Regions from separate parts of the Virgibacillus sp. DJP39 genome, predicted to be linked through region 1. Evidence: riboswitches for the same ligand, from Rfam matches in the RefSeq annotation. Region 1 holds a riboswitch; each other region holds the start of a gene.
What was found. Region 1 has a riboswitch for S-adenosylmethionine ahead of metK (methionine adenosyltransferase). Riboswitches for the same ligand answer to the same signal wherever they lie in the genome.
Positions count from the first base shown of each region.

Region 1 (11,094 bases):
TGGATTTATCAATCAGAAAAATAGTCCCCCATTTATTATAGGGATTGAGAAGAAAACTAAATAACAAACAAAGAGTCCTATTGTTACAAAAACAGTAGGACTCTTTGTTTTGTCAACTTTTGTTCTAATTAGTCATTTTGCACCCATAAACTTGAATAGTTAGAATCCTGTTTTAATATTTTGATTCTTCTTGACATGTCTGCTACCCTTTTATAGAATACAGATAGCGTTTATAAATAGGATTAGGGGGCAATTCAATGAAGAAGATAGGTTTATTTAGTCTATTATTCGCTTTAATGTTTGTATTGGCGGCATGTGGGTCAAGTGACACAGATGAAGGTAATGCATCAGGCGGAGATGGAGATGAAAAAGTATATAAGGTAGGTATTGATACAACTTATCCACCTTTCGAGTTTCAGGAGGGTGACGTTTACAAGGGAATTGACGTTGATTTAATTAATGCAATTGCCGAAGATCAGGGTTTTAAAATTGAACTGGAGCCAATGGATTTCGGTGGTATTATTCCTGCAATGCAAGCAGGTCAATTAGATATCGCAATAGCAGGAATGAGTATTACAGATGATCGCAAAAAGATTGTTGACTTCTCAGATCCTTATTTCGAGGCAGGTCTGTCTTTAGTTGTTGCAGATGGTAATTCAAATATTGCTAGCCTGGAAGATTTAAAAGGAAAAACTGTTGCAGTTAAAAAAGGAACAACTGGTGCCGATTTTGCAGAAGAAAATAAGGGAAAATACGGATACGAAATCGTACAGGTACCCGATAGTACTTCCATGTTCCAAGAAGTTGCAAATGGAACAGCTGATGCACTTATTGAAGATTACCCGGTCATTTCTTATGCAATTGCCGAAAGTGACCTTGAATTACAAGTTGTAGGAGATCGCTTAAACGGAGACAATTATGGTATCGCTGTACTTAAAGGCGAAAATGCCGAGCTTCTTAAGAAAATAAATGATGGATTAGCTGCTCTCAAAGAAAGCGGCGAATATGATGAGATACTTAATACGTATCTTGGAGAGTAATTAATAAAATTTTATTAGGGCGCGCTTTTAAAGCGTGCCATTTTAATTAGATGGGATTGAAGTAAATGGAAATCATCATTGAATCCCTCCCATATTTATGGGAAGGTCTAAAAGTAACCCTGTACATATTTATTATAGCAATAATCTTAGGATTTATATTTGGCTTAATAATGGCGTTAATGCGATTATCCCCATGGACGATCCTAAATTGGATTGCCAAAATATTTATCGATGCAATTCGTGGCACCCCAATACTGGTTCAGTTATTCTTTTTCTATTACGGGCTTAACTCGTTAGAATTTATTTCCCTAGATCGTACAACTGCGGGTATTATTACAGTTGCAATCAACGCTGCTGCATATTTTGCGGAAATCATCCGTGCTGGTATCCAATCTATGGACAAAGGACAGACGGAAGCTGCCCGTTCACTAGGGTTAACAAACACGCAGAACATGCGCCATATCATACTACCTCAAGCATTTAGGCGAATGCTTCCAACTTTCACTAACCAAGGGATAATAAGCCTTAAGGATACCTCCTTACTCTCTGTTATCGGCATTGCCGACTTAACCCAAAAAGGACAGGTAGTAATTGCTCGAACATTTGAAGCCTTTAGCATATGGATAGCGGTTGGGGTTATGTATTTCATTGTTATTTATCTATTATCCCTACTCTCTAGTTATCTTGAAAGGAGATTTGAATTACGATGACAATGATTGAGGTAAAAAACCTAAAAAAGTCTTTCGGAAGTCTTGAAGTGTTAAAAGATATTAGTGTTTCCGTTGAGGAAAAAGAAGTAGTTTGTGTTATTGGCGCATCAGGATCAGGTAAAAGTACTTTTCTGCGCTGCTTAAATCGCCTGGAGGAAATAACTGATGGTCAGGTTGTTATTGATGGTAATGATATTACGGATGACAGTGTTAATATTAATAAGGTTCGTGAAGAAGTAGGAATGGTTTTCCAACAGTTTAATCTTTTTCCACATAAAACGGTATTGGAAAATATTACGCTTGCCCCTATGAAAACACGCGGTACTTCAAAATTAGAAGCAGTGAAGAAAGCTAAAGTACTTTTAGCTAAAGTTGGCTTAAGCGATAAAGCTGACAGCTATCCTGGTTCTTTATCAGGTGGTCAAAAACAGCGTGTCGCCATCGCAAGAGCGCTTGCGATGGACCCTAAAATTATGTTGTTCGACGAGCCAACCTCCGCACTGGATCCAGAAATGGTTGGAGACGTCCTGGAGGTTATGAAACAGTTGGCTATTGAAGGAATGACAATGGTAGTTGTAACACATGAAATGGGATTTGCACGAGAGGTTGGAGATCGGGTTTTGTATATTGATGAAGGCTTAATAGTAGAACAAAACGTACCAGAAGAATTATTCAGCAACCCACAACATGAACGTACCCAAGCATTTTTAAGTAAAGTTTTATAAAAAATCGCTTAGATTCAACAACCTGAGTTTAATTACTCAGGTTGTTTTTTATTCTCAGTTAGCTTGTAATACATCCGGGTATTCCAATGGAAAAATTTCGCTTGTCGACCGCATGCACCAAGCAGTTTTTTCCTCATACTTCTACCGCCGATCAAACCATGAACTTTTCTATCACCTAAATATAATCCAACTAAGCCATTCTGCACCATCTGGTGAAACATATGATCAGGTAACTGCCTCACATACTGACGTGTTTCCTTAATAAAGAAACGTAATCGTTCCTTCATTTCTGATTGATTAACATAAAATGAGCAAAAGTTTAAATCTGCTTCTGTTTGGTCTTCTTGTTGGTCAATATAATAATCCAGTAAAATATGTAGTCCCTGCATATATGGGAAATATCCATGGTATATAGCCGAGCCCATTTCTTCTGACATCTTCCCTGCTAATGAATAGGAAACTAAACAAAAAATCCCAAGTGTTGAACCAGCTGCCGCAGAAAATTCATACCATCTCAACTCTGGGGCTTCATGTTTGTTTTTGTTAAACCATGAGGTCAGCCTTGGGATTCTTTCCTCCTCTGTTACATGCTTATGTACTTGCAGATCACCATAGAGACTGCATAAATATACTAAAACATCCTGAATATCTTCATAATCCCGGCATTTGTACACTATCTGTTGACATGTTTTAACAAGATCATTTAAATAACCACCATCATTCCGATCGTCTCGTAATTTGTAGTAATTCCCTACCGGATTTCCAGGGGTTAATGCATCGATCATTGATTGGTGCATTAAGCGGAAGTCAGCAGGATCAAGAGATGTACTTCGATCACAAAGGTTGTCTAAATAATCACTGATGGTCTGATAAGCCACGATAAACCGAATTGCATCTTTCCACTTGTCGCCAGCCAAAATGGCATATACTCCCCCACCTTGACAGTGAAATCGTTTGGAGGAAATACTTGCTAGTGCTTGCATACGTAATTCACCGTTAGGTATCTGCTCAGCACGGTCTTTCCAATATGTCAGTTCTTTATGTACCTGCGGGAGAATTTTCACATAAACTTTACCCATTAATACCAATGATGACCTCGGGACACGATACGACAAACCATTTCCTCCTTCCCAATTAAAAATATTTGTTATACTACTTATACACTAAACTTTTAGGAGGACACAAATGATACACCACTACAAAAATATAACACCAACAATTCACGAATCGGCTTTTGTTGCAAAAGATGCTTTAATTACTGGTGACGTTACAATTGGTAAAGAAACGAGTATTTGGTTTAAAACTGTCATCCGGGGAGACGTCGCCCCCACAAGAATAGGTAATAGGGTTAGTATACAGGATCTTTCAATGGTTCATCAAAGCCCGAATAATACAGTTATAATTGAAGACGATGTTACAATTGGGCATCAGGTAACCCTTCATTCTGCAGTTGTTCGTAAAAACGCTCTAATTGGTATGGGATCTCTTGTTCTGGATGGTGCCGAGATTGGTGAACATGCCTTTCTAGGAGCAGGAAGTCTTGTCCCACCAGGTAAAAAAATACCACCACGCACGCTCGCATTGGGAAGACCAGCCAAGGTAGTTCGTGAGCTCAACGACGAAGATTATCTAGAGATGGAACGTGTTCGTAAAACATATGTGGAAAAAGGACAATATTATAAACATAATACATCCTTATAAGGTGGTTTTAAAATGGGTCCAATATTATTATTCGATGGGGAATGCAACTTCTGTGACCGTAGTGTTCAATTCATTATTAAAAGGGATCCAACTGGAATATATAAGTTTGCCTCCCTGCAAAGTGATATAGGAATAAAATTACTTAAAAAACATCATATTCCTCAGAACGTGGATAGTTTTATATTAATTGAAGCAAATAGATGCTATGACAAATCTTCTGCGGCTCTACGTGTCTGCAGAAATTTAACAGGCTTATGGAAAGGACTTTATATATTTATTATTGTTCCAAAATCCCTAAGAGATTTCTTTTATAATATAATTGCTACTAACAGATACAAATGGTTCGGTAAAAAAGATAGTTGTATGATTCCTTCCCCCGACATTAAAAGCAGGTTTTTAGATGATCCAAATGAAGTATAATACAACAAAACGTCACGACTTTTATGTAACAGTGTCGTGACGCTTTTTACTATACATTATTTTTTAGTCAATGCTATTAATTCTTCAACTTTGTCTGTCTTTTCCCACGGGAACAAGATGTCTGTGCGACCAAAATGTCCATAAGCCGAAGTATTTCTAAAGATTGGCTTTTGTAAATCAAGCATCCTGATAATTCCGGCTGGTCTTAGATCAAATAACTTCCTGACCGCTTGAACCAGATCATCCTCACTAACTGTTCCAGTCCCAAACGTGTTAACAGCAATGGAAACTGGTTCTGCTACACCAATGGCATATGCAACTTGCACTTCACAGGTTTTCGCTAGTTTAGCGGCTACAATATTTTTAGCAACATATCTTGCTGCGTAAGCCCCGGAGCGATCCACTTTTGTTGAATCTTTACCACTGAAAGCACCTCCACCATGGCGAGCATATCCTCCATATGTGTCGACTATTATTTTACGTCCAGTCAGACCTGCATCACCTTGTGGTCCACCAATTACAAAACGGCCTGTTGGGTTAATAAAGTACTTTGTTGTTTCATCTAGTAAATGAGCAGGAACCATAGGGCGGATCACATGTTCAATCAGATCTTTTTCAATCTGTTCTGTCGTAAGGTCTTCGTGATGTTGAGTAGAGATTACGATGGTGTCCACTTTTACAGGATTATCATTTTCATCATACTCGACAGTCACTTGTGTTTTTCCATCAGGACGAAGATAGGAAAGTGTCTTATCCTTTCGAACGTCAGCTAACCGCTTCGCAAGTTTATGTGCTAGCGAGATAGCAAGTGGCATTAATTCTTCTGTTTCATTACAAGCGTATCCAAACATTAAACCTTGATCCCCAGCACCGATTGATGCTATTTCATCATCTGACATCGTGCCTTGGCGGCTTTCTAATGCAGTGTTTACTCCTCCTGCTATATCAGCCGATTGTTCATCAATCGCAGTAAGAACAGCACAAGTGTCTGCATCAAAACCATATTTGGCTCGGGTATATCCGATATCTCTAATGGTTTGTCGGACAATGGCTGGAATATCTACATACGTGTTTGTTGATATTTCACCTGATACCAGTACTAATCCAGTTGTCACGGTTGTTTCACACGCAACACGCGCCAATGGGTCTTTTTTTAAAATTTCATCTAAAATAGAATCTGATATCTGATCACATATTTTATCAGGATGTCCTTCAGTAACAGATTCGGATGTAAATAAACGACGATTTGTAGCCATGTGGCTAAATCCTCCCTTTATAATGTGTTACGGATCTCTGTCTTTCCAGTATAAAAAATTCTAGTAACTATTGTTACATCAAGGTCCTTTTATGAGGATGTTCAAAAATTCTTAAAAAAGTGCTACTTCATTGATTAGCAGTAATGCTCTCTATAATGAAACACTTCAATTTTGAACAACTTTAAACAAAAAAAGCCCTTCCTGTGTTCATGAGGAAAGGTTTAATGGCCATTTCCTCTTATTGTTCAAGGATAAGATCCTTGCATCAGGTTAGCACCTTTTCACCAAAGTGATGGTTGCTGGGTTTCATAGGGTCTGTCCCTCCACCAACTCTGAATAAGAGAGTATCCGTTCAGAATTTATCGTACCGAAATCAGACTCCAGTGTCAAATTTATTCAATCAAATTAGAAAAAAATTACAACTAACTCCACAAAAACATAAATTAGTATGGAATAATATTTCTAATGTGTTATACTAATGGAAATTAGTTTTTAATACTGACAAATTCTTTTTTAAGTTTAAAACTTTTTACAATCATAAGTCGAGATTTAATAAAAATTTAAAATTAAAAAATCCATCCAAAAAAGGCAGGTATGTTTATATGAAATCGGTGGAACAGTCATCACAATTACAGGAATTAACATCACTTAACAGTGTGAAAAAAAACTTAACTGTACCTCGTTTAGTAGAAAGAATATTAGATCGCAATGAAGGTACATTAGTTTCAACAGGTGCTATTCAGGCAACAACTGGAACATACACAGGCCGCTCACCTGAAGATAAATTCATTGTTAGAGATGAAACAAGTCAAAACCTTGTTGATTGGGGCCCAGTTAACCAGGCGATTGATGAAGAGTCATTTGAAAATCTTTATGATAAGGTTATTAACTATCTTAAGGAAAAAAATGAATTATTTCAATTTAAAGGATTTGCGGGTGCAGATAAAAATTACCGCCTGCCTATTCAAGTCATTAATGAATATGCATGGCATAACTTATTTGCAAGACAATTATTTATTACACCAGATGAAGAAGAATTGGAATCCCATAACCCTGAATTTACGGTAGTATCTGCACCTACGTATAAAGCTGATCCTGCAGTAGATGGAACAAATTCAGAAACTTTCATACTTGTTTCCTTCAAAAAACGTATTATTTTAATCGGGGGAACAGAGTACGCTGGTGAAATTAAAAAGTCTATTTTCTCAGTGATGAACTACCTTTTGCCACAGCGTGAAATACTATCCATGCATTGTTCAGCGAATGTGGGCCAGGAAGGTGATGTTGCATTATTTTTCGGACTATCCGGTACAGGTAAAACAACACTCTCTGCTGATCCATACCGCCGCTTAATCGGGGACGATGAACATGGCTGGAGTCCAAATGGTGTATTTAATATTGAAGGCGGATGTTATGCGAAGTGCATAAACCTGTCCCAGGAAAAAGAACCACAAATATTCGATGCCATCCGTTTTGGTTCTGTGTTAGAGAACGTGGTTTTTGATGAAGAAACAAGAGTTCCAGATTACGATGACACATCTTTAACTGAAAACACACGTGCAGCATATCCTTTAGAAAATATTGATAACATTGTTTCTCCAAGTGTGGCGGGACATCCCAATACAATTATCTTTTTGACTGCAGATGCATCCGGTACACTGCCTCCTATCAGCAAATTGACAAAAGAACAGGCAATGTATCATTTTTTAAGTGGTTATACTAGCAAGTTAGCTGGAACAGAGCGTGGAGTAACAGAACCACAAGCAACATTCTCAGCTTGCTTTGGATCACCATTCCTGCCACTTGCTCCTTCAACATATGCAAAAATGCTTGGTGAAAAAATTGATCAGTTTGACTCAAATGTGTTTTTGGTAAATACCGGATGGACTGGTGGTTCATATGGTGTAGGAAATCGAATGAAGCTTGCTTATACACGAGCTATGATTCATGCAGCACTTGAGGGTGAGTTAAACAATACCGAAACAACTAAAGACGAGATCTTTGGTCTAGAGGCACCAATGCACGTGCCGGGGGTTCCTGACGAGGTATTAGTCCCGAAGAATACATGGGAAGATAAAGAAGCATATAAAACAGAAGCAAAAAAACTGGCCTTAAAGTTTCACGAAAACTTCAAGAAGTTTACAAAGGCTGATAAAGAGATTACGCAAGCGGGTCCACTTTATAAAGGTTAATAATGAACTACCAGTCTCCCCCGTTGAGACTGGTAGTTTTTTTAATACGTGTTTAGCTACAAGTGACTTTTTAATTCAAAGTAAAACAACGACTCCAAGTACAAATCAGGAGTCGTTGTTTAAGATAAATATTCTTTTTTAATTTTTTTCATACAATGCGTAAGTACATCATCTTTCATAATAAAGCTAAACCTCGAATTGAATTGTACATTAACAGGTACTGCCTCTAGCAAAACTGGTCCATCTGTTTCGAAATAAGTAGGCTGGCTCACTAGCTCACTTACAATTGCATAATAAACATTTTTTATTACAGTTCCGCCCTTGCCTGCAACATAATACTGACCTATATAGCTTATTTGTTCTACTACTCCGCCAGTTTCTTCTTTAACCTCTCGTATTGCGGCTTGTTTAGCACTTTCGCCTTCTTCCACTTTGCCACCAGGGAATTCCATGCCCCTGTCCTTATGTTTAGTTAATAACCATTTGTTTTTGTAATTACAAATAACCCATACATGTTTTGGTTCTTTGGAAAAATAGTGGTCTTCAAATGTTAATTTAACTTCATTGTTATAATAATCTCTGAATGTATTCATTTTTTCAGCTGCCTTTATCCCCATTAATTATCTTCTATATCTATATTCCTTTTAAACAGCTAGTATAAACTACTTTTCTTAGAAACACCTCGTATGTGCTCACATTCATCCAAACATTTTCACTGTTACTTATAGATTACTACAAATGTTTATCTGATAAAACCCCCATTGATTCTATATGTGCCTTTGTCTGATCGTTACCCAATTCGTAAATCATTTGAAACGCACCCGTCATCCCCATATCATAATCATCATTTGATTGATCATTGTGATAAGACATAATAGGTACATGGGCACGAAAAAAAGCTCGGGTATTCGCTGAATCCATGTCGTTCATTTTTTCTCTGAGTAATGTAACCTCATCCCCCGTTGCATGGATGATAAAACTTTCATTGTTACCAGATTTAACTTGTGATATCTCTTGTGTTCCCATATTAATAAAAAACTTCTTCTTTTCCATTCTGCACCTCCTACCCATTAATTTGGCTAAAAATGAGGGAAGCATGTATGGAAATTAAAATATTTAGCAGAATGAACTAAAAAAGCTGGCATATAAAGCATCCGCGATGCCTCAATACCAGCTTAGTATTATACGGTTTGTTTTGTTGCTTCCTGCGTTCTATTAGCGAAAATACAACGTCCTTTTCCATGAGGAATACACATTGGTGTACCAAACATTGGATCAAATGTCACGTCACATTTCATTTCAAAAACATCATGTACTAAATTACAGGTAACAATCTCTTCTGGTTTACCTTGTGCATAAACTTTCTTATCCTTAATTGCTACTACATGATGTGCATAGCGACAAGCCAAGTTTAAGTCATGCAATACCATAACAACCGTCCGACCATCTTTTTCGTTCAATTCAAACAACAAATCGAGTACATCGATCTGATGCGTCATATCCAGGTAAGTAGTAGGTTCGTCTAATAAAATAGTATCTGTTTCCTGAGCTAAGGTCATAGCAATCCATGCCCGTTGACGTTGACCACCTGATAATGAATCAACAGAACGATCTTGGAGTTCAAGCATATTCGTTGATTCCAATGCTCTGTTTACCGCACTTTCGTCGTCCTTTGACCATTGCTTTAAAAAGCCACGATATGGATGACGTCCCTGCTTAACTAACTCCATTACCGTTAATCCTTCTGGCGTTACAGGACTTTGTGGAAGAATCGAGAGCTTTTTTGCAACCTCTTTTGTACCAAGTTTAGCAATGTCCTGACCGTCTAAAACGACATCGCCACCCTTGGGCTTCAGTAAACGGGCCAATGAACGTAGTAATGTTGATTTCCCACAACCATTGCCACCAATAAATACTGTGATTTCGCCTTTAGGTATTTCTATATTTAGATCGTCTATGATTATATCTTCACCGTAACCAAGAGTTAAGTCTTGCGCTTTTAATGTTTGCATTGGAATCACTCCCCTACATCCCACATGAAAAACTACATGTTTGAACGTATTCCTCGTAAAAATTAATGTATTTATAGTTTATTATTTTTTTATCAATTAGTCAATGATTTTGAGAATCTTTATCAATTAGTTTTTAAACTTTTGTGTGTGAACTTGTTTTCCCTATTTGGATAATAATTAAATAATACGTTGGTATTATATTATTTTCCTGGCTTATTTTTAAACATTTCTCAAATATTATAAATTTTATATCTAATTTCATCAAATAGTGTTATATTATGTAAATAAAAGTAAAATATTGGTATTAATACCTCGATTTACATCAATCAAAAAACCTTGTCCAAAAGATGTGCAGGATTTGCAATAATTTTGGGTAAAAGCACATGGGCAAACAACGAAAAAAGATAAAAAGAACCACAAAACAACTTAGTATTAACTATGTTGTAGACAGCATAGTTAATATAAATTTTATTAAAAGGGGAAATTAGGTATGGATAATTTAATCTTAAAAAGAGATTTAACTGCAGAACAACTATCAATGGTTGATGCAGAAGTTGAAAGACGAGGAAAGAATAAGCTAGTTATGTACGTTTTATGGTGGTTTACAGGTGTTATCGGTGGTCATCGTTTTTATCTTGGTGATAATGGTTATGCATTAGGTATGTTATTCACTCTTGGAGGACTAGGTTTTTGGGCACTTATTGATGTATTTTTAATTGGTAAAAGATTAGAAATAAAAACAACTCAACTTGAAAGAGAAGTAATTGAAAAAGTAAAAGTTGTGGATAACGGCAGAAAAGCAGAGTCTGTATAATACTATTCTTAATTAGAAATCATAAAAAACGTTTGGATTATTCAATCCGAACGTTTTTTTATGTTTCATGAACTTGGCTTTAGTAAATTTTTTCGTAACAGCTTGTTGGATGCATTTCGTGGTAATTCTTGTATAAAATAAATCTTCTTTGGGGTTTTATATTTTGCTAAATGTTCCAATGCAAATTTAAAGACATCCATTTCAGAAATAGATTCATCATCTAG
Region 1 covers NZ_JBMERP010000003.1:132,529-143,622, reverse strand. Annotated here, with positions in the region: gene ACOI1D_RS02600 (class I SAM-dependent methyltransferase) at 1-64, shown strand, start outside; gene ACOI1D_RS02595 (transporter substrate-binding domain-containing protein) at 258-1,040, shown strand; gene ACOI1D_RS02590 (amino acid ABC transporter permease) at 1,106-1,750, shown strand; gene ACOI1D_RS02585 (amino acid ABC transporter ATP-binding protein) at 1,747-2,475, shown strand; gene ACOI1D_RS02580 (tetraprenyl-beta-curcumene synthase family protein) at 2,508-3,590, opposite strand; gene ACOI1D_RS02575 (gamma carbonic anhydrase family protein) at 3,661-4,176, shown strand; gene ACOI1D_RS02570 (thiol-disulfide oxidoreductase DCC family protein) at 4,189-4,596, shown strand; gene metK (methionine adenosyltransferase) at 4,653-5,852, opposite strand; SAM riboswitch class I at 6,088-6,195, opposite strand; gene pckA (phosphoenolpyruvate carboxykinase (ATP)) at 6,455-8,044, shown strand; gene ytkD (RNA deprotection pyrophosphohydrolase) at 8,164-8,637, opposite strand; gene ACOI1D_RS02550 (hydrolase) at 8,777-9,097, opposite strand; gene ACOI1D_RS02545 (ABC transporter ATP-binding protein) at 9,226-10,056, opposite strand; gene ACOI1D_RS02540 (TM2 domain-containing protein) at 10,547-10,870, shown strand; gene ACOI1D_RS02535 (o-succinylbenzoate--CoA ligase) at 10,936-11,094, opposite strand, start outside.

Region 2 (11,094 bases), on a different contig from region 1:
GGAAGAGGATTATATGTTTATTTATTTAAACGCATTATTTGTAGGACTTTTACTTATTTCTAATATTTTAGGAGTGAAATTGTTTAGTGTCGGTGAGTTTATACTGCCAGCGGCTGCAGTTGTTTATGTGGCTACCTATTTAATTACGGATGTTATTGGTGAAGTCTATGGAAAAGATGCTGCAAGAAAGACAGTTCAGGCTGGATTTGTTACACAGATCGTTGCATTAGTCTTTATCTATATCGCCATTCAACTCCCTGCTGCACCAGTATTCGGAGCACAAGTTGAATTTGAAATGATTTTAGGTGGTAGCTTTAGGGTAATACTAGCAAGCCTTATTGCATATATTGCAAGTCAAAATTTAGATGTTACTATTTTTCATAGTCTTAAAAAGAAACATGGTGAAAAAAAGCTTTGGCTACGAAACAATCTTTCGACGATGACAAGTCAATTGATCGACACAACATTGTTTATTACGATTGCTTTCTGGGGACTTGTTCCTGCTAATGTTTTGATAAGTATGATCGTGACTCAATACATCTTTAAATTTTGTATAGCATTGGTGGATACACCTGTTGCCTATTTATTAGTTAGATTGGCAAAAAAATCAAACAAGGTATAGATAAAAACTCGGAAACACGCCTCCCAAATCGGATGGCGTGTTTTTATCTAGTATCACATTTCCATAGATTGTCTTAATTGACTTTAGAGACTCAAGTATGGGGTTAAGAAGAGTATCTTCTGTGTGGGTATTAATAAGAAGAATCAGAAATAATATCTGACCCCCATTTATTTAATCTATAGAAATAACGTTGGCTTAGGAGAATGAGTGTTATGGTCTTTATTTGAAGTTTCTTGCCCCATAACAAGAGAAGTACAGTCGTTTTCGAATTCGAAGGGGATAAACTGGTGGTAATCGTCTGGAAAGATTTGAGCATGCTGGTCGTCTCGATAAACTATATCAATTTGGTTCAAGTAACTGTCCCGTTGTGTTTTCATGTAATCTACAATCTTCTTGCCAATGTATCTTCCCAATTCAATTCCCTCATCATTGTCGATTGGAAAGTGAACGCCTGCATATAAACGGCTTTTTGCATCGGCTTCAGCAATTTTTCGAAGCTTTCTTGCTTCTTTAGGAAATAAATAACTTAGTACCGTTTCTGCGCAACCAGACATTGTTGCGTGCCCAGATGGGTAAGTAGGGAATCTTGGTGTGCACAAATATGTTTGCAAATTTTGATCATACTGGTTAGGTCTTGCAACGTCAAAACGATATTTTAAATCCCAAACTATTAGTAATGTGTCATTAATAGCAGCTTGTGTGGCAGCTAATATCCTAGCAGCATGTGTGGGGTCAGGTACGTAAGAATCCAGTAAACGATCGATAACTGGTGTCCATTGTTTTGTAGGGGAGCCTGATCCATAATAAGTAGCAATCTTTTCCTGAAGCGGAGTAAGATTTCTTAAGGTATGCTTGACAGCTAACAACTCTCTCTCAAAATTAATACCATTAGGATTTTTTATCGGAAGTACCATTTTTTCACCATTTGGATCAAGGTAGCTTCCATGTTCATCTCTTTTCAAATAAAATAATGGCCAGGAACCTGCAACAGGTGTAACTGGATTATTAGGTAGATTTGATTCTCCGGCATAAGGTACCTCCGACCACTTTAAGTAATTTTTCATAAAAATTGTCCCCCTACATGTCATCTTTTTACAAATCATTATATGAGTAATCTGCAAAAGAGTTTGGACTTTTGGATAATTGGTGAAAGTGACAGGCGCACCCGAATTTTCCAAAAAAGTTACTGAGACAATTGTTTTTACACTCAAACAAAACTGGATTTTTAATTACCCAGTTTTGTTTAGGAAAACTATAAAATTTTAGGCTGTAGATAAACTAAGGTGCATAATCAGTTACGTCCAGCGCATGCGCCCGAACATTACCTGGTGAAGCGCATTGACCTCTTTACGATAAGTGAACGTGAATTCACTAACGCTTATCTATTTAAGTGTGTTCAATTAAGCATGCCACATTAGGGTGGTAAAACCAAACTACCCAATGTGGCATGGACGCAGATCATACGTTGCTTTCGCTTTTGTTTTTACAATGCTCTTTCAAATCCTTCTTCATCTAAGAATTGTATAGCTTGTTTATAGGAATGGAAAGATCCGTCAAGGTTTTGCCCTGCATAAACGTTCCATAATCCATCTTCATAAGTGAGCAACAAGGTTTGTTCATTTGCATTTATCCAGCTTTCATCGTCCGGAATTACTTCCGTATTTGCCTCTGGTGAAAGGGATTGGATGGCCTGCTGGATGATTTCAAACAATTCTTTTTCTGAATAATCCCGAACATTTATCATCCCATTTCTATCTGTTTTGTAGCCACCAATTTTCTTGGCGTAAACAAAACCATTGCCGTTAGGATGTAAGTTATGAACAACTATTTTTTTGTCGATAGCACTATTTTCATAATGGAAATTCACACGTCCCATTGATATGTCCTTGCGGTTTAATTCAGGAAATTTATTAACTACAGTCAGTTTTTCTTCAAAAGTTAGCATAGGTTCCTCCGTTTGATAAAATTATGGTAATAAATGGAAAAAGTGCCAGGCACCATATTATTCAACAAGGCCTAGTTGTTTTAGGCCGTTGTAGATGCCGGATTCGGTTACGGTTGTTGTGCGTTGTTTTGCGTAGGGAAATAGGTCGGGGTGTGCGTTTCCCATGGCAAAACCTTCGCCTACTTCCTGAAGCATTTCTTTGTCGTTCATTCCATCACCGAATGCTATTGCGCCATCTTTTGTTTGGTTAAATTTCTGCAGAATAACTTTTATTGCTTCGCCTTTGTTAACCTGTTTTCTGATGACATCATAACAATTACTGATTCCATTTACGTTCACTGGCGACATATACAAGTCATCATCTGTGGAATAATGTTTTAAATCATTATCGTCAAAGTTGATCAGCGTCATACTGAGAATTTTATCGTTTATCTGATGTTCAGGTCTAAGTTGTTCATTCTCTTTAAGATGAAATGCATCAATAAATGCTTTCGTTGCATCGGAGTTAAGTGATGTATAGTAATTTTTCTCACTTGTATAAATGACGATATCATGTTGGAATTTACGAGCGGTCTCAAGAAAATAATCAGTTGTTTGGGAATTCATTGGCTCGTTAACTAATGTATTTTTTTGGTGGATAGCGAATGCGCCATTGTAGCCTATAAAGGAGTTCACCTTTAATTCCTCGGCTAGTCCATAAACCTCATGAAGCGGACGTCCTGTGGCTATAAAAACATCGATGCCTTGCTTTTTAACTTGTTCAATAGCATCTTTAGTTGAGTCCATTACTGTATGGTCGGGGCGTAAAATAGTGCCATCTATGTCTAAAAATAGTGTATGGTAAGTCATGTTATCTCCTTTTTTCGTTTAAGATGTAGTTTATTCTATCACAATTGCTTGTTTTATAACATGATTCCGACAAGGGAAGCAGTAATTGATTTGCATATTAAGTACCGGAAATCGTAATGAACTGATTGTTATATAGCAAGTGGTGAAGTATTTCTTCAAAATTTTTGTTTGATCCTAGTCGCTTCTTTTTCCTTCTTTACAAACTTTTCAACCAAGTCTATTATTAGTTACAATTAGTAAAGTGGGGAAGTGACGTAAATGCATAAATTTGAGCAATCCGATACATTAAAGCGGCTGCCTGAACAGTTTTTTGCGAAGCTTGTAAAAAAGGTTCAGCAAATAAAAAGTGAGGGACATGACGTAATAAATTTGGGGCAAGGGAATCCTGATTTACCTACACCAGAGAATATAGTAGAAGCTTTGCGTGATGCAGCGCAAGATCCGATTAATCATAAATATTCTCCTTTTCAGGGCTTTTTATATGCGAAAAAAGCAATGGCGGATTTTTACAAAAGGGAGTATGGAGTTGAGGTAGATCCAGAAACGGAGGTAGCACTATTATTTGGTGCAAAATCTGGACTCGTAGAACTAAGTCAATGTTTGTTAAATCCTGGTGATTTGGCATTATTGCCCGATCCAGGTTATCCAGATTACATGTCTGGGATTGCACTGGCAAATGCAAAAACAGAATTAATGCCTCTGCTTGAGGAAAACAATTTTTTGCCTGACTACAGAAAAATTTCTGAGGATGTTTTTCAAGAAGCTAAATTGATGTTTTTAAATTACCCGAACAACCCGACATCTGCGACTGCAACAAAAGCTTTTTTCGATGAAACAGTTTCTGTAGCCAAAAAAAATAATATCTGTGTTCTTCATGATTTTGCGTATGGTTCAATTGGCTTTGATGGTCAAAAACCACAGAGCTTCTTGCAGACAAAGGGAGCGAAGGACATTGGTGTAGAAATGTATACATTGTCAAAAACCTATAATATGGCTGGGTGGCGTGTTGCGTTTGCAGTGGGGAACAGCTCAGTAATTGAGAGTCTCAACTTAATCCAGGATCATTTGTTTGTGAGTTTGTTCGGTGGTGTACAATATGCTGCAGCCGAGGCATTAAATGGTAATCAGGATACGGTTGAGGAGTTGGTATCTATCTATGAAAGTCGACGTGATTGTTTCATCGAGAAACTAAATGAGCTCGGCTGGAAGGTACAGGCTCCAAAAGGAACGTTTTTTGCATGGCTACCAGTACCAGAAGGATATAGTTCAGAGGAATTTGCTGACTTATTATTGGAGAAAGCCCATGTTGTTACAGCACCAGGGAATGGGTTTGGAGCTGCTGGGGAAGGTTACGTCAGAGTAGGATTGCTGGCAGACGAAGCTAGATTGACAGAGGCAGCCAGGAGAATAGGCGAGCTGAAAGTTTTCTGAAAAAGGTTATTGACAAACGGATCAAACGGCTATATGATTAGTCTTAATTAATTTTTACAACAACTACATATCTTATCCAGAGTGACGGAGGGATCAGGCCCGTTAATGTCACAGCAACCTTCCTTTTGGAGTGGTGCTACTTCCTGCAGAATGAAGTTTACCATTCTGAGAGATAAGGATTGAATACAACAATCAACCCCTCTTTCATTATGGAAGAGGGGTTTTTACGTTCCAATCTTTAGAGTGAGACAAGAAAGGGGACAGCTGATGATTGAACTTCAGGATATAGAAAAGATTTATTTTACAAAAAATCAACAAGTAGTTGGTGTTGATCGTGTTTCATTGGAAGTCAACAAAGGTGAAATTTACGGGATTGTTGGCTACAGTGGTGCTGGTAAAAGTACGTTGCTCAGGTGTATGAACATTCTGGAGCGTCCAACTTCAGGAGCTGTCCTTGTTGGCGGTGTTAACTTACTAACGTTGTCACCAAGAGAGTTGCGAACAGCAAGACAATCAATCGGAATGATTTTTCAAGGATTTCATTTAGTCGCTTCTAAAACAGTATTTGAAAATGTGTCATTTGCATTAAAAGCAGCGGGAATTGGAAAGGTCAGTCGTAAATATAGAGTAATAGAACTACTGGAATTAGTAGGTTTATCTGACAAAGTTAATCATTACCCAGCTCAGCTAAGCGGTGGTCAAAAGCAGCGAGTCAGTATTGCCAGGGCGCTTGCGAATAATCCGAAAGTGCTATTGTGTGACGAGGCAACGTCATCACTTGACCCCAGCACTACCAAGTCCATCTTGGCTTTATTGAAAAAAATTAATACAGAACTTGGCATCACAGTGGTTTTAATAACACATGAGATGGAGGTTGTAAAAGAAATTTGTCATCGTTGTGCAGTTATGCAGGATGGCCGGATTGTTGAGAGAGGTCCCGTATATGACATTTTCTCAAAACCAAAAGAGGAGCTAACCAAAAACTTTATTCAAACTATATTACAATTTACTTTACCTGAAAAGCTACTGGCTGCGTGTGAGGGTACACTAGTAAAGCTTCAGTTTCGAGGAAAGCTTGCTGAAGAAGCAATCGTATCCGATATGTTGCAGGGCTTTCAGGTTAGCGGAAATATTTTACACGGAAAAGTTGAATATATTCAGGATGCACCACTTGGAATCTTTATTATGGAATTGAACGGAAGTAAGGATGAAGTGGAAAAAGCAATTGCTTATTTAGAGAATCGCGTGAAACAGGTGGAGGTGATTCAATATGGAATTTAGCCGGTTGATTGAAATTTTGCCAGAGTTAAATACTGCTTTCTTTCAAACACTGTACATGGTTGGTATTGCGCTGCTTGTTGCTATTGTGATCGGTCTTCCGCTTGGGATTCTGTTATATGTGACTGACAAAGGGTTCTTTTTGGAAAATAAAGTAGTAAAAGGTATTGCGGGTATAGTCACAAACCTTATTCGCTCCATTCCATTTATCATTCTACTAATATTTCTGTTACCTTTTACAAACGAAATATTGGGGACAACAATTGGTCCAACTGCAGCGGCAGTACCGTTATCCGTTGCAGCTATTCCATTTTTTGCGAGAATAGTAGAGTCCTCAGCCAGGGAGATTGATAGAGGAGTAATTGAAGCAGCGATTTCAGTAGGTGCCTCTCCTTGGATGATTATAAAGGATATTATCTTGCCTGAAGCAAAACCAGGGATAATTAGTGGCCTTACAATTACAACAATTAGCTTAATCGGTTATTCAGCGATGGCTGGTGCAATTGGCGGCGGAGGTATTGGAGATTTGGCGATAAGATATGGTTATTACCGCTACGATGATTTAGTAATGTACACGACGATAGTAGTCTTAATAGTACTAGTTCAAGTGATTCAATATACAGGGGACTTTATTGCAAAAGCAGTAAACAAACGATAAAAGGGAGGAATTATAAAATGAAAAAAGGTTTAGGATTAATTTTTACTTTATTAATAGTGTTGGTGCTTGCTGCTTGTGGATCAAATGAGGGTGCAACTGGTGGATCAGGTGATGACAAGAAGGTAATCAATTTTGGCGCAACGGTCGGACCTTATAGTGACATGGTAACAAAGGCATTGAAACCATTACTTGAGGAAAAAGGATACACGGTTAAAAATACGGAGTTTAGTGATTATATACAACCAAACAAGGCGCTCCACAACGGTGACTTGGATGCCAATTTATTTCAGCATAAAATATATTTTGAAGCCTTTGAAAAAGAACATAACATGGATCTATCTGAAATAAAAATAGTACCAACAGCTCCAATGGGTGTTTATTCAAACAAATATGATTCACTAGAAGCAATCGAGGATGGTAGTGCAATTACAATTGCAAACGATCCAACTAATCTCGCAAGAACTTTAATTATGCTACAGGATGCTGGATTAATAAAAATTAAAGACGATATTGATCCACTACGTGCAACTATTGATGATGTAATTGAAAATCCTAAAAATCTTGTTTTCCAACAAGTAGAAGCCGGGCAATTACCGCGAACCGTTGAGACTGAAGATTTGGCAGCAGTACCGGGGAATTATGCACTAGCAGCAGATTTAGATTTACTAGATGCATTGGTTCTTGAAAATATGCCTGATGATTATCGCAACAGGGTAGTTGTAAATACAAAAGATCTAGATACAAACTGGGCAAAGGATATCAAAGAAGTTATTGAATCACCGGAATTTGAAGAAATTATCGATGAGAAGTTTAAAGGATTTGGTAAGCCGGAGTGGATGAAGTAAGCAAGATTCTCATGTATAATGAAACTAGCTTTAGCTAGAGAGGGTCGTTAACATGACAGTTGATGGAAGATACCGGGATCAAGTGCATCCGGGGCTGGAAGTAGATGTAGTATTAAAAAAAGACCAACGTACTGGTCAACTGACTAATGGTGTGGTAAAGGATTTGTTAACAAAATCTTCATTTCATCCACACGGAATAAAAGTTCGCCTTGAAGACGGCCAGGTTGGTCGTGTGAGTACTGGCAAATAAAATAACCGCTACCTCTATTAAGTGGGGGTAGCGGTTATTTTTTCTAACAAGACACCTAAACAGCCACGTCCAGCTCCAGCGCCCATTACCTAGTGTCGCACATGACCTCCTTACGATAACAGTTCGACATTAGTCGAACGTCCTACAGCTTACGCTCTTCATGTTTCCTATATCTCATAAAGGATGTTCGATTAAAACCGCCACTTTGCGTGGGCACAGGACATACGGCAATAAACGGGCGCCTACGCTTTTGTTAGCAGGTAAGAAAGTAATAAGTCCTTTCTTAATTCATAAGTGCAACTAGGGCTTTCGCCATTAAGGCTTGGCGATAAGCCAAGTTTTCTAATCTTAAAGTGATTTGTCGTCGACTGAATCCAACCATTTTTCAATAGTCTCTACTATAGATTCTACGGTTCCTTCTTTAAAAGGAGATTGCAAATTTGCTGATTCTACTAAGCTGAGAAATGGCTTTTTACCGCCTAGTTGACATAATTTTATGTAGTCATTCCAGGCTAACTGATGATTTTCTTGTGCGCGCTGCCAGAATTGGAAGGCACAAATTTGTGCAAGCGTATAGTCGATGTAATAAAAAGGAACATCATAAATATGACCCTGGCGCTGCCAGAATCTACCGGACTCAAAGTATTCATTTCCATCGTAATCCCGGTGTGGTAAATAGATTTTCTCGAGCTTTTTCCATGCCTGGTTACGTTCATCTGGTGACCACTCTGGGTTCTCATAAACGAGATGTTGAAATTCATCAACGGCAACACCATATGGCAAGAACTGTAAACCATCTGCTAAATGGGAGTACTTGTACTTTTCCGTATCTTCTTTGAAAAACAATTCCATCCAGGGCCATGTAAAAAATTCCATGCTCATGGAGTGGATTTCAGCTGATTCATGGGTTGGCCAGATATATTCAGGAATACCAATATTACGGCTTTCGTAAACCTGAAATGCGTGTCCTGCCTCATGTGTCAGTACATCTATATCACCAGAGGTACCATTGAAGTTGGCGAAAATAAACGGTGACTGGTAATCGTCGATAAACGTGCAGTATCCACCAGCTTCTTTACCTTTTTTCGCTTCTAAATCCATCAATTTGCGATCTAACATATAATGGAAAAATTCATTTGTTTCTGCTGATAATTCCTCATACATTTTCTTTCCATTTTCTATAATCCATTCAGGTGTACCTTTTGGAATTGCATTGCCTGTTTTAAATTTAAATGATTCGTCATAGCTTTTAAGTGAATCAACACCAATTCGTACTGCTTGTTTCTCGTAAAGCTTTGTAACAAGAGGAACGATGGATTCGCGAACTTGTTTTCGGAAAATAGATACATTGCCAGCATCATAATCAATACGAAGCATGCGGATATATCCCAACTCCACAAAGTTCTTATATCCTAATGTTGTTGCGATTTCATGGCGGGTTTTCACCAGTTGATCATAAATCGTATCAAATTCCTCTGCATGCTGGGCAAAAAATCCAGCGCTTGCTTCAACGGCTTTCTTTCTAACTTCCCTAGTTTTGTCCTGTGCAAAAGGACTCAGTTGGGCAAGAGTTAACGTTTTCCCTTCAAATTCCACTTCTGCTGACGCTACAAGCTTAGAATATTTAGAGGTTAGCTTATTCTCTTTTTGAAGCAACTTCATTACTTTAGGATCAAATGCTTTGATTTCAAAATCTGCAATTTGGAATAACTGTTCTCCCCACTGCTTTTCTAAATCATCACGGTAAGGTGATTTGACTAACTCCTTGTAGAAATCGGTATTAATTTCTTTGATTTCGGGATCAATGTCGTCAAAGAAGTCACGTTCCTTTTGATAAAAGTCATCGTTTGTATCAATGGATGAGCGGATGTAGACAAGGTTAAACAGCGTTGATAAATGATTTCGAAATTCGTTAATTTCATTAATTGCTTTGTTAGCTTCCTCAATCGAGGATGCTGTCTTAAATGTGTTTAGTAGACTAGTGAACGCACTTTTTTCTTTCCCTAGATTTGGGCGTTCATAGTTAAAATTATCAAACGTTTGCATTAAAACCCTCCTCTAATAATTATTTATTCGACATGATGCATCAAATTCCTGCTTTATAAATGCTATTATTGTTATACTGAATAAAAACAAGTTTAGGGGGATTTAGATGAAGTCAAAGTTTCAACTAACAAAAGAACAAAAGGATGACATGGCTGGGCTAATAAAGGGGTATTTTGAAAAGGAACGTGGAGAAGACATTAGTCATTTAGCATCTTTATTAATTTTTGATTTTATTACTGAAGAGATTGCACCGCTATTTTATAACAAGGGAGTAGAGGACGCTCATGCGTTTATGACGAGTAAGCTGGATGATTTATTTGAAATTCAAAAGTAACATATGAAACGTTTGTTCAGCATATACATATTATAGTTTATAATTAGTCGAATTCGGGTAATTTTAGTATAACCACTAATTAATGAAGAATGAGAGGATGAATTTCATGCTTCGGACTGTTTTAATGATTATAGGCGCAATTGTTGTTATCGGCTGGATCTTGTCACTTTTGTAAAGGTGATATAACATTTTTAAGGAAAACCATTAAGGATAGTCTTAGTGGTTTTTTTAATTTTAGCAGGTAAGAAAGTATAAATCTTTTCTTACTGCATAAGTGCAACTAAGGCTTTTGCCATTAAAGCTTGGCGATAAGCCAAGTTTTCTAAAAATGAATAGGAATGATCAACTAGTAATTTATAATGTTGTACTATAAAGTTAAAAAAAAACAGGTATTTAAGCTTAATCTTGACATAAACAAGAACATATGTTTTGGTTAATAGAACTAGATATTGAAAATAACTTTATTATTAGAAAAAAAGCTCTAAGGGAGTATCATTACAATGAAAAATATAGTGATTGCACCGGATTCATTTAAAGACAGTTTGACTGCTTCGCAGGCTGCAAATATTATGCAACGTGCTGTTTTGGATATTTTTCCTAACTGCAATGTAACCAAGAAACCGATGGCAGATGGTGGGGAAGGTACATTAGAAACGTTGTTGGAGTCGTCTGACAGTAGACGTGTACCCATAAATTGTACAGGGCCATTAGGTGATAAAATTGAAACCACCTATGGAATCGTTGACAAAAATACAGCAATAATTGAATATGCTGCTATAGCTGGACTAGATCTAATCCCATCTAATCAACGAAATCCTGATATTACAACATCATAC
Region 2 covers NZ_JBMERP010000005.1:2,101-13,194, reverse strand. Annotated here, with positions in the region: gene ACOI1D_RS03230 (queuosine precursor transporter) at 14-622, shown strand; gene ACOI1D_RS03225 (vanadium-dependent haloperoxidase) at 799-1,686, opposite strand; gene ACOI1D_RS03220 (hypothetical protein) at 2,106-2,567, opposite strand; gene ACOI1D_RS03215 (HAD family hydrolase) at 2,625-3,416, opposite strand; gene ACOI1D_RS03210 (pyridoxal phosphate-dependent aminotransferase) at 3,675-4,847, shown strand; SAM riboswitch class I at 4,917-5,026, shown strand; gene ACOI1D_RS03205 (methionine ABC transporter ATP-binding protein) at 5,115-6,128, shown strand; gene ACOI1D_RS03200 (methionine ABC transporter permease) at 6,118-6,783, shown strand; gene ACOI1D_RS03195 (MetQ/NlpA family ABC transporter substrate-binding protein) at 6,801-7,628, shown strand; gene ACOI1D_RS03190 (YwbE family protein) at 7,681-7,878, shown strand; gene ACOI1D_RS03185 (M3 family oligoendopeptidase) at 8,227-9,924, opposite strand; gene ACOI1D_RS03180 (DUF2164 domain-containing protein) at 10,031-10,258, shown strand; gene ACOI1D_RS03175 (glycerate kinase) at 10,759-11,094, shown strand, end outside.
Region 2: linked by a shared signal. The riboswitch ahead of ACOI1D_RS03205 (methionine ABC transporter ATP-binding protein) and the one ahead of metK (methionine adenosyltransferase) in region 1 are both predicted to bind S-adenosylmethionine.

Region 3 (11,094 bases), on a different contig from region 1:
AAGGATAAACGCTATTAAAAATCCACCACTTACTATAAATACTGTCATATCTAATTTAGGTTTTTCGTTGTTTGGCACGTTTTTCCTCCTAATATACTTGCTCGTTTAAATTACACAAGATATTATTATAGGTGGTGACTAGGTATAACGTCAACTCCCAGACACTATAGGATATATGTAAATATACGAAACAATTCCTATTCATTTGGTTTATAACTCTGTGTTTATCTTTTCCACATACTTTGGGTATATGCATTGCCACCTTGGCTTTAGTGCACATTTTAAAGTTGCCTAAAGTTCCTAAAAACAATGAAATCGTGTATTTTCGAGCATCAACTATGTAAAATCGAGTGCCAAACTATTTTTTCGAGCACCTAGCAGCGAAAAACGCGCACCAACCTGTTGACGCTCGATTTCCGGCGTCTGGTGCTCGAATTCTGCTTTCAGTGCTCGATTTCCGACAATCAGTGCTCGATTTCTACGTTTATCTTCACTACATACCAGGAACATATAATTTTATTGTAAGGATCATAGTAATATTGGTTAATCACAGTTCCAACCATTAAAGAACATACTGTGATATCATCTATTATCCGCGGAAAAATACGATCAATTTATAGTCTTTCAAAAGAGGTTTACTTAAGTAGACTTTCAGCAGACAAATGCTTTGACAAAGCTTGTTGCATTGTACTATACGTTTTAACTTCTGAAAAGTTGACTCCCAACGTGACCATGGTTTGGGCAACCTCAGGACGAATACCGGCAAGGACAGCCTTTACCCCTACCATTTCTAACGATTGAATAATTTTATAAACATAATGTGCCACCATTGTATCTACAACAGTTACGCCAGACAAATCAATGAACAAATGTGTCAGGTCTTGTTGTGTTGATTCGCGCAATGCAGTTTCCAATAAAACATCGGCACGAACAGTATCAACACCACCTATTATTGGTAGAACAGCTACACCTTCTAAAACAGGAACTACCGGAGCGGAGAGTGTTAAAAAGTTTTCTTGCGCTTCCTCTAATATTCCTTTATAGGATTTAACATACTCCGTACTGTAGGCGTAGACAGCCTGATCAAGTATTGGATCGAGCTTACGGGCTACTTCAAAAACAGTTTCAGTAGACAGGTTGTAACGTTTAACAATCTCCTCTATCCTGCTCCATAACAGTTGTCTAATTTTTGATGTGCTTTTTAATGATTCATCCAAAGCAACGCCATAAGTAATAGCCTGTTTTCCTGTCACTTCACCCCAGGTAGTAATGCGATTCATTACTGCTTTTATCGAATCCTGGCTTAAACCATCTGCAATTATCTGAACAATTTCTGCACGAATTTCAAGTGCTTGGTCTGTATCATTGTCTAATTTTTCAGCCATTTCCCGTGCAATATGATACTTCATTTCACCGATTTTATTGCCTATTAGTTCAACTTGCGATTTATAATTTAAAGACATAATGAATCCACCTCGATTTTTTATATATACTATACCTTATTATTAAAAACCTCTCAATTAACAATTATGAAACATTTATTTCCATGTATGAATTTTGTCATACTACTAAACCCTATACTATAAAATACGTATTAAAATGGAGTGGAAAACGATGGACATGCATTCAGATGAAATAATTAATTACTTTGACCAATCAATTAATGATTATAAACAAGGCAGCACACGAATGGAAAAACAATTTCCGGAAATGACAAAAGGCTATTTCAACTTCACGCAAGCATGCTTTGAGGAAGGATCAGTTGCAAAAAAGGAAAAACAATTGATCGCACTAGGGATTAGCATCTATTCCCAGGATGAATACTGTATCATTTATCATGTAAAAGGTGCTGTTGAGCATGGTGCGACCCAAGATGAAATCATGGAAACAATTGCTATCAGTGCTGCACTGGGTGGTGGCGCTGCATTTTCACAGGGCGTTACCTTAACCATGGACACATTTGACTATTATTCCGATAAAAAAATGGAACATTAAAGGTTACCCCTGATTAATACCCACCTCACCCGGTGGGTATTTGTCTGATGATGATTCTTTTTTCACCCGGCTTTTTCTTCGCGCCCAGATTAAAAATACATCTCATATATGTTTCCAACCTTACAAAAGTAGTATTTTCATATATACTTAGCTCGTAGGAAATAAAAGCATAAAAGGTGGAATTAACGTGGTAGAAAATAATAAAAATAACGAATTGCCTCCCAAGACATGTTCTATTGAACGATTAATTACTGTTCCTCAAGATATTGAAAAAGTAATAAATGGCACAAAAACGGCTACTCGAAGAAATGGTAGATATGCAGATGTTGGTGAAATTATGAAACTTGAAGATCATAGGTTCGTAGTCGAAAATGTGTATCCTCAAACCCTTGGTGAATTAACTGACCATCACGCAAAGCAAGAGGGATACGAGACTGTAGAAGAATACAAAAACTCTATATTGTCATCACATCCCGGTATGCCATGGACACCGGAAATGAAAGTATGGGTACATGAATTTGCTCAAGTAAAAAATTAAATTTCTTAAATTGAAAAAGAACGCCTGTCCAATCTAATGGGCAGGCGTTCTCTTATAACCTAATACTTATTGCTCTGAAGGTTCTTCATCTAAGTCCGGCTCTTCCGCATCTGCTCCTGCATTTCCAGTCTCTTCTGATGGTTCTTCATCTACATCCGGCTCTTCCGCATCTGTTCCTGCATTACCTTCTTCTTCCTCAACAACATTATCTTCATTTGTTGTGTCTTCCTCAGCACAACCAGTTAGTACAAGTCCAGCTCCCAGTGGTAAGGCTAATAATAAATGTTTTAAATTCATATTATCGACTCCTTTTATTAGTAGTTATATTATTCTTTAACCATTATATAATTTAATTAAACATAGGCTCTTTTTACTTATGAACCATATATATTTTCCATCCATCTGATAACCTGATAATTACTCCTTAGATGGCTCCTCATCCAGGTCAGGCTCTTCTGCATCCGCTCCAAGATTACCATCTTCTTTAGGCTCTTCATCTAAGTCAGGTTCTTCTGCATCTGCGCCGACATTTCCATCGCCTTCTTTTGGTTCCTCATCTGGGTCCCACTCTTCAGCATCCCCACCGGTTTCCGCTTCACCGATTGTTTCGTCATTAGTTTTACCTTCTTCGTCTTCAGCACAACCAGTCAGCGTTAAACCGGCTGCCAATGGAATAGCTACTAATAAATGTTTTTTATTCATGGTATCAACTCCTCTAATTACGCTTATACTATCCTGTCCCCACATAAAAAAAATCTAAACATGTCACGTGTTTTTACAGGTTTGTATCTCTTTTTACACACTGGATTTAACGTACATTTGCTGTATTTTTCTCCAAATATTTATAAAGCAAAATCTGGATGCGCAAAAAGTTGATTCTTTAGTCATGAATTCTGTTATAATTGAGATACGGCTTTATTATAATCAAGACAACTTTTAAATAACTACACTTTATACTGATTTTCTGTTATAATAATGTGCTTACAATATCATTCAGGGGGAAAACTTTTTGGCAATTGAAATAGGTAGTAAGGTAGAAGGCAAAGTAACAGGTATCACCAATTTTGGAGCGTTTGTAGAATTACCTGGAGGTTCAACAGGTCTTGTTCATATTAGCGAGGTCGCAGACAGTTATGTAAAAGATGTTAACGACCACCTTAAAGTAGGAGATCTGATTGAAGTTAAGGTGATTAGTGAAAAAGAAGGAAAAATTGCCTTATCCATCAAGCAAACTGTCGATCGACCACAACGCCAAACGAGGAACAAAGACAATAGATCTAAGGGTAACTTCAAACCAAAAGAAAACTTTGAAGATAAAATAAGTAACTTTTTGAAGTCTAGTGAAGAAACTCAGTACTCTCTTAAACGTAGTACAGAGACAAAACGAGGCGGCAGAGGTGGAAGACGCGGATAAACCCGTTCCTTCTAGTAGATAAGGCAGGCCATTACATAATGGCCTGCCTTATCTTTTCGCTATATTCAGTTCGTTCGTTTAAAGCTTTTATAAGATCACCCATAGGAGTTGGATTTATTTAAACCCCAACAACTTCACTACGCCGCTCCATCTGCACAACGTCACGCCAGACACCATCCAGTTTCCCAATTCTTTCCTGAGTCCCCATTTTACGAAAACCCAGCTTCTCATGTAATGCCATGCTATTTTTATTTTCCGGGAAAATCCCAGAGGTTAACGTCCAAAATCCATTTTCCTCACTTGTTTTAATCAATGCTTCAAGAAGTCTACTGCCTAGCCCTTGACCTACGCTTTCAATCCGCAAATATATACTCACCTCCGCTACACCTGCATAAGCGGCACGAGATGAAGCAGGAGTCAATGCTGCCCAACCGACCACTCGATCCCCTTCACGTGCAACCAGCCTGCAAGATGAAATATGATCACGGTCCCACTCTTCCCATGTAGGAACTTTTGTCTCAAAGGTTGCATTTTTTGTATCTATTCCTTCTTGAAATATCGCAAGCACTTGTGTTGCGTCACTTTTGCGCATCGTATCCATTAATAGTGTCTTCATATTAAGCTCCTAACAATAGTGGTATTCCAATAGCACCAGCAATGATGATTAGAATTATTATCCATGATAACGGGTGTGCCCAGTTATTTGTCCAACCGACTCCAAAACGTTTCTCTAAAAAGATAGAGGGATCATTTCTATTATAGTAAAATACCCCTAGCTTCCAATACTGATCATCATCTCTATCAATCACTTTGCCATTTTGTCCCGTACTTGTTTTCAGGCGACTGCCACCCTGCCCTGTTGTAATTGAGAGCACAATTGCCCATACAGTTAATCCAATTGTCAATACAAGTGGGGCAATAACCAGTACCTGTTGATTTATTGTGAAAATAAAAGAAAATTGGATAATAGTAAACAAGATTGTCGTAGCAATTCCGGTACTTATTATATATGCGGACCATCTGCGCCTAAAAATAACATTTTTACGCATGGATTCTTCCGGTTGCTCGGCATTCACTTGTTGCTTTGCTTTAGAAATCATGGTGTTTAAAAAGATAAACAATAGCGTTAAATAGATCTGCATAATTGGCATGACCAATAACGTACGATATGATTTAGTTGAGTAGTTGGTCACATCTCCACTAAAGTTATATTGCATCGGGATTTTCTCAGGTATTCGTTCATAAAATCGAAACGTGATAAAAATTGATGCAAATGCAATAATAAAAGATAAGACAAACCAAAAATTCGAGTACGTAAGCTTTTGATCACGAAATTGAGTATTTACTACAAGCCTTTGCGACTTTTTTTCTGACCAGTTCTGACTCTTCTTCAACACCTTCATCTCACGATGGAACTTAAGGTAAATTAAAAAGCTTGCCACAATAAATACGGCAATTACTAGTGAAAAAAGAATGCTCATCGTTTCCTCATTTTCAATCGAGGAGCCCAGGACAAGAAATATAATTGCTACGACTGCACTCAATATACCCGTCAAAAAAGCATATTGTTTCCGCATCTTTTTTAAGCCTGTGCTGTTATAGACATCTTCTGGAATTGACACACCAAAGCTTTCTGTCTTTCTGGTCCAATATGGAATAAACATCAGGGATATAAAGACCGGAACCAAAATTATCAAAAGTAAAAAAATCATCATTGCATTCATTCCTCGCCACCTTCTTCCTCTTGAAATTCACGATACAATCCCTTACACAGTTGTATAAATTCCTTCTCACTTATATCCCGGCATACGGATTCTGCTATTAACGGATGCAGTATATGTTTAAGCTGTTTTATATGATCACTATCCGCTTTAGGCACACCATCAGGATGAACAACAACACCCTTTTGACGATGGATTAAGATAAATCCTTCCTGTTTCAACTGCTGATATGCCTTGTTTACTGTATGAAGATTTATTCCAATATCTGCAGCAAGTGAACGCACGGACGGCAATCCCTCACCTGGCAGAATTTCTTTTCTTGCTATACCTGCTATTATCTGGTTTTTTAACTGCGTATAAATGGGTTCTGTTGCTTCTAAATCAAGATTGATATACACATTGAACCACCTCATTCTTTTTTTGCACATCTGTTATATAAACAGTATAACAGATAGCACAAAAAACGAGAAGAAAATAGTTTAATAAACTGTTAAATTTTCCAGCTTTTCTTCCACTTTTTGTTCCCTGACAACAATCCTATACACCCCATTAAAAGTAATCCAACCCTTGTATATGTAAATTTAAAACGGTATCGAAGAAATAATATTGCGTAAAATCCTGATAAAAAATACGAGATATGAAACACCTATGCTTCCATGAAAAAAACTCAGTTCTGCCAGTACACCAAGCGCTATACAAATTATTAGAAAGAACCAATCACTCTTATTAGTTTGAACATCCATTCCTACCCCACCTTATATTGTTATTCTATATACTTAGTAGTTCTATGTATACAAACAAAAAAATATATTTAACAGACTAGAGGGATTTGAGATTTCATTACAAGGACTAAATAGCCCCCGTTTATACTGAAGCCTTTCTTCCCCATTGGTAGCCAATCCAGCTTACCGGGTAAAGAAACCCAGTTGTTATGACGCATGCAGCTATAAACGGCACACTCAGAAGAGGTTGAAACCATTCAAGTGGAATAAGCTTAAAAATAGTTAAATACATCAATACTAAATTAGGCACAATTGATATTACAAAGGTTTTCCTTAACAACTTATGCCCTCCATGACCAAATTCCCTACCAATCTCATAGCCAATTAAGCTCCAGAAAAGGATATAGGCAAACATTATGATGGAAGGCATCGCGGTAAGCCTTAACCATATTAAATCAATCCATTTCCATTTAAAAACATTATAGCTTAACGTTAATAAACTACCACCTATAAAAAAGCCAATATTGACTAGAATAAATAGCCACTGTGTCCTTTTTGGAGTAGCAGTTGCTTCTTCTTTCCAAACTTCCGCAATTTCACGTGGTGATCCTGTCTTGAGACAATTTTCTCGTACTTGTGTCCCTCTTCTACCGACTCTTCCTGTAATAGCTCGTAAACGTGCATCTCATAGTCTGCCAGTATTTTCTGTTTATCGGGGTGATGGCCAATCTCTTATCTAATTCCTGGAAAAATTGCTGATTCACTAAACTCATGATTCATTTCTCCCAATTAAATTATTCATTACCTGTACATAACGATGCCATTCGCTCGTTTTCTCATCTAAAATCTTTTTTCCTTCTGTTGTAATTCGGTAATATTTACGCGCAGGCCCCTTTTCCTGATTTTCCCAATAAAACTCAATATACTCTTGTTTTTCAAGCTTGTGCAGTGCTGGGTAAAGTGTACCCTCTTTCACCTGGAAATGGTGATCACTTCTTCTATCCATTTCCTTCACCAATTCATACCCGTACATATCCCGATCATTCAACAGCTGGAGTATAAGAAGAGATGTACTTCCTTTTACTAATTCGCGATTAAACATATTTTATCACCACCTACCTAGTATTATGAGGTATATATAAGTTTACTATATAAAAATCACATAATTTTGTAAAGTGAAACAAGGTAATTGATTTATTTCCTAGTTATCTGGTATGATTACTTTAATTGAATATTCTTATGAAGAGCGGTGGAGGGAATGGCCCTATGAAACCCAGCAACCCTTTGATCTTTTCAAAAAGGTGCTAATTCCAGCAGAGCGATTGCTCTGAGAGATAAGAGAAGCTAGTCACAAAACTTCTTCTTACCGAAGAGGTTTTTTTAGATAGTAAAGAAATTAATAACTGCACAAGCCATTTTAAAAAAACAGGGGGATAAACAGCATGAAATATGGTTTTTGGTTACCTATATTTGGGGGATGGCTACGAAACGTAGACGATGAAAATATGCCTCCAACTTTTGAATATGCTAAACAAGTCGTACAATCTGCGGAAAAATGGGGATATGATACTACATTAATTGCTGAATTATATTTAAATGATATAAAAGGAATTGAACATGATTCGATAGAAGCTTGGTCAACTGCTGCTGCACTTGCTGCTGTTACCGATAAAATTGAGATTATGGCTGCAGTTAGACCCGTTTTTCACAACCCTGCTGTCACAGCTAAAATGGCTGCAAATATCGACCATATTTCTAATGGCCGCTTTACTTTAAACGTTGTTTCAGGCTGGTGGGAAGAAGAAGCACGGCAATACAACGGAGACTTCACAGAGCATGATGAACGCTACAAACGAACAGAGGAATTTTTAGATGTATTAAAAGGTATGTGGACAGAAAAACAATTCAACTATAAAGGTAAGTTCTATGAGGTTTCAAATGCCCACTTGGAACCAAAGCCTGTACAACGACCAAACCCGATTTTATATGCAGGTGGCGAAAGTGAGCGTGGAAAACAAGTAATTGTGGATGCGTGTGATGCCTATGTAATGCATGGCGGAACGGTTGAAGAGATCAAAACCAAAGTGGAAAACATGAAAGCACTACGAGCAGAAACTGGTAAAGAACCCCTACAATCATTTGGTCTAGCTGCATATATCATTTGCCGCGATACCGAAGAAGAAGTCGTGGAAGAGTGGAAGAGAATTACCGATATGAAAGAAACAAGTGGTTACTCTGGATATGAGGATTTCGTTGGTAAATCACAGCTTGAACAACAAGTTAAACTGAACGATTACTCGGTCTCTAACAGAGGATTACGTCCCAATTTAATCGGTACACCTGAGCAAATTGCGGACCGCATTATTGAGTTTGAAAATATTGGTGTAGATCTTTTACTTCTACAGTTCTCACCTCAATTAGAAGAAATGGAAAGATTCTCAAAACAAGTAATGCCTTTGGTTGAAGAAAAGCGGAAGCTCCTTGGTCAGGGGTGACTTTAAAGAAAGCTTGCATGATAAAATAGGAGGTACTAAACATGAGTGAAAAAATTTATGTAATCCATGAAAATAATGAATGGACAGCACATTTAATAAAGCGATTGGAAGAATTAAACCTTCCTTATGAAGAGTGGCATTTAGATAAAGGCACTGTTGATTTATCTAAAGTTCCACCTGAAGGAGTCTTTTACAGCCGGATGAGCGCTTCTTCCCATACACGCGGCAATAGATTTGCACCTGAGCTCACAGAAGCCGTACTATCATGGCTTGAACGCCATGGACGTACAGTAGTTAACGGCAGTCGTGCACTCCGCCTTGAGGTAAGTAAAGTAAACCAATATACAGCACTAGATATTGCTGGTGTTAAAACACCGAAAACAATTGCGGCTGTTGGGAAAGATGAGATTATCCAGGCTGCAAAAGATTTAGATCTTCCATCTTTTATAACAAAGCATAACCGCGCTGGAAAAGGACTTGGCGTACAGCTTTTCCACTCAATTGAGGCATTAGAGGAATATCTTGATGGCCCATCATTTGACCCATCAATTGATGGAATAACACTTATCCAGGAATACATCCAAGCGCCAGAGCCTTATATAACCCGATGTGAATTTGTTGGAGGGAAATTTGTTTACGCTGTTCAAGTGGATACATCAGAAGGATTTGAACTATGCCCTGCAGATGCATGCAAAATTGACGATTTGTTTTGTCCAGTTGGTGAAGAAGTTCCTGAGAAACCAAAATTCCAGGTGATTAATAACTTCCAGGACCCTATCATACAAAAATATGAAGAATTCCTTCATAATAATGACATAAAAGTAGCTGGCATCGAATTCATTTATAACGAAAACGGTGAGATCTTCACCTATGATGTGAATACAAATACAAATTACAACTCTGATGCAGAAGCACAGGCTGATAAATATGGCATGCTAGAATTGGCAAAATATCTTGGCAGTCAACTAAGTGTTCTAAAACAGTAAACCAATATTCTATCCCCCCAGTTGTATAGGGGGGGGGTTTTATATATGTGATATGAAATCTATTCCTTGTTCTATATAAAGGTTAAAATCATCAGGATATTCATGACTTAGATCTTTAATAACTTTAAATGAATATGCGATATTATTGGTCGCTAAGATTTCAACGAACCTTTTGGTACAGTCCAAACTATCGTTGTCTTGGTCACCACAAAGAACATAAACCTTAATACCCTTAAGGTGATGTATCAGTTCCTCATATTCATCAATTTCAGGTAACCACGGAGCCATAAATATTAAACCATCTACTGCCTCAACTTTTTTCGTGAGAATCGCTTTTAGTGCCACTCTACATCCAGCGGAAAACCCCCCGATTATTAGCGAACTCTGATTACTTTTCATGTGCCCTTCTTGTTCAACGTGTACCTTTAATTCATTGGCTCCTATGTCTACGTCATCCCAGACATATGCATTCGAGAATTCTATTTGAGAAGATTGCGGTAAAACTAGCTTATTACCAATAGAAGGCCAATACTCTTCAGTGATTTCGATATTTTCTTGATCACCATGGATCGCAACTATCACTAAATCACTTGAAGTCCTTTTGCTATTGATAACTTTTAGTTCGGGTTTAGCTAAAGTTTTAGCGAGTACTTCCCTTTCCTTACAAATGTTCACCAGTTCATCAAATTCATCATATTTACGTAGCGATATTAAATCTTCATCAGCCATTAAGTAGTCATACTCGTACCAGTAGCCATTTTCAATTATTGCTTCCCGCATTAGATTCAAAGCTTCAACTTCAAGGCCTGAGGCACTGGCAAGAGAATATCGAAAATTAAACAACTGTGCTGTATTCCCACAAACTTTTGTAGCGTTATCTGTAATATACTTGTAAGCTGTAAGACTGCCCTCTTTTTCATATATATCTAATGTTTGATTCAGTAAACCTGCATACGACATTTTGCTCATCAGAACGCCTCCTTTTCTTTTATTATAGAAAACTATAGACAATAACTATAGCATAATCCTAATGTTGATCATCATCCTGTGATAAAATTAATATATAACTTAATAAAATATACAGTTACAAAAATTAAACTCCCTTGGATAATCGGATTATAAGCAATGCAGCTATTGGCAATACTGGGCTTGTTGTGTCGACGATGAGGACTTAAAAAAGGAGTACTGATGATGGTTCAAGATATTAAACTAGAAAGATTATT
Region 3 covers NZ_JBMERP010000026.1:5,691-16,784, forward strand. Annotated here, with positions in the region: gene ACOI1D_RS10355 (BCCT family transporter) at 1-48, opposite strand, end outside; gene ACOI1D_RS10360 (STAS domain-containing protein) at 636-1,463, opposite strand; gene ACOI1D_RS10365 (carboxymuconolactone decarboxylase family protein) at 1,621-1,995, shown strand; gene ACOI1D_RS10370 (ASCH domain-containing protein) at 2,183-2,533, shown strand; gene ACOI1D_RS10375 (hypothetical protein) at 2,600-2,830, opposite strand; gene ACOI1D_RS10380 (hypothetical protein) at 2,951-3,235, opposite strand; gene ACOI1D_RS10385 (S1 domain-containing RNA-binding protein) at 3,543-3,947, shown strand; gene ACOI1D_RS10390 (GNAT family N-acetyltransferase) at 4,066-4,563, opposite strand; gene ACOI1D_RS10395 (DUF1648 domain-containing protein) at 4,565-5,671, opposite strand; gene ACOI1D_RS10400 (GntR family transcriptional regulator) at 5,668-6,066, opposite strand; gene ACOI1D_RS10405 (hypothetical protein) at 6,250-6,411, opposite strand; gene ACOI1D_RS10410 (hypothetical protein) at 6,533-6,805, opposite strand; gene ACOI1D_RS10415 (PadR family transcriptional regulator) at 7,160-7,492, opposite strand; SAM riboswitch class I at 7,625-7,731, shown strand; gene ACOI1D_RS10420 (LLM class flavin-dependent oxidoreductase) at 7,833-8,885, shown strand; gene ACOI1D_RS10425 (ATP-grasp domain-containing protein) at 8,927-9,871, shown strand; gene ACOI1D_RS10430 (alpha/beta hydrolase) at 9,911-10,843, opposite strand; gene mnmH (tRNA 2-selenouridine(34) synthase MnmH) at 11,063-11,094, shown strand, end outside.
Region 3: linked by a shared signal. The riboswitch ahead of ACOI1D_RS10420 (LLM class flavin-dependent oxidoreductase) and the one ahead of metK (methionine adenosyltransferase) in region 1 are both predicted to bind S-adenosylmethionine.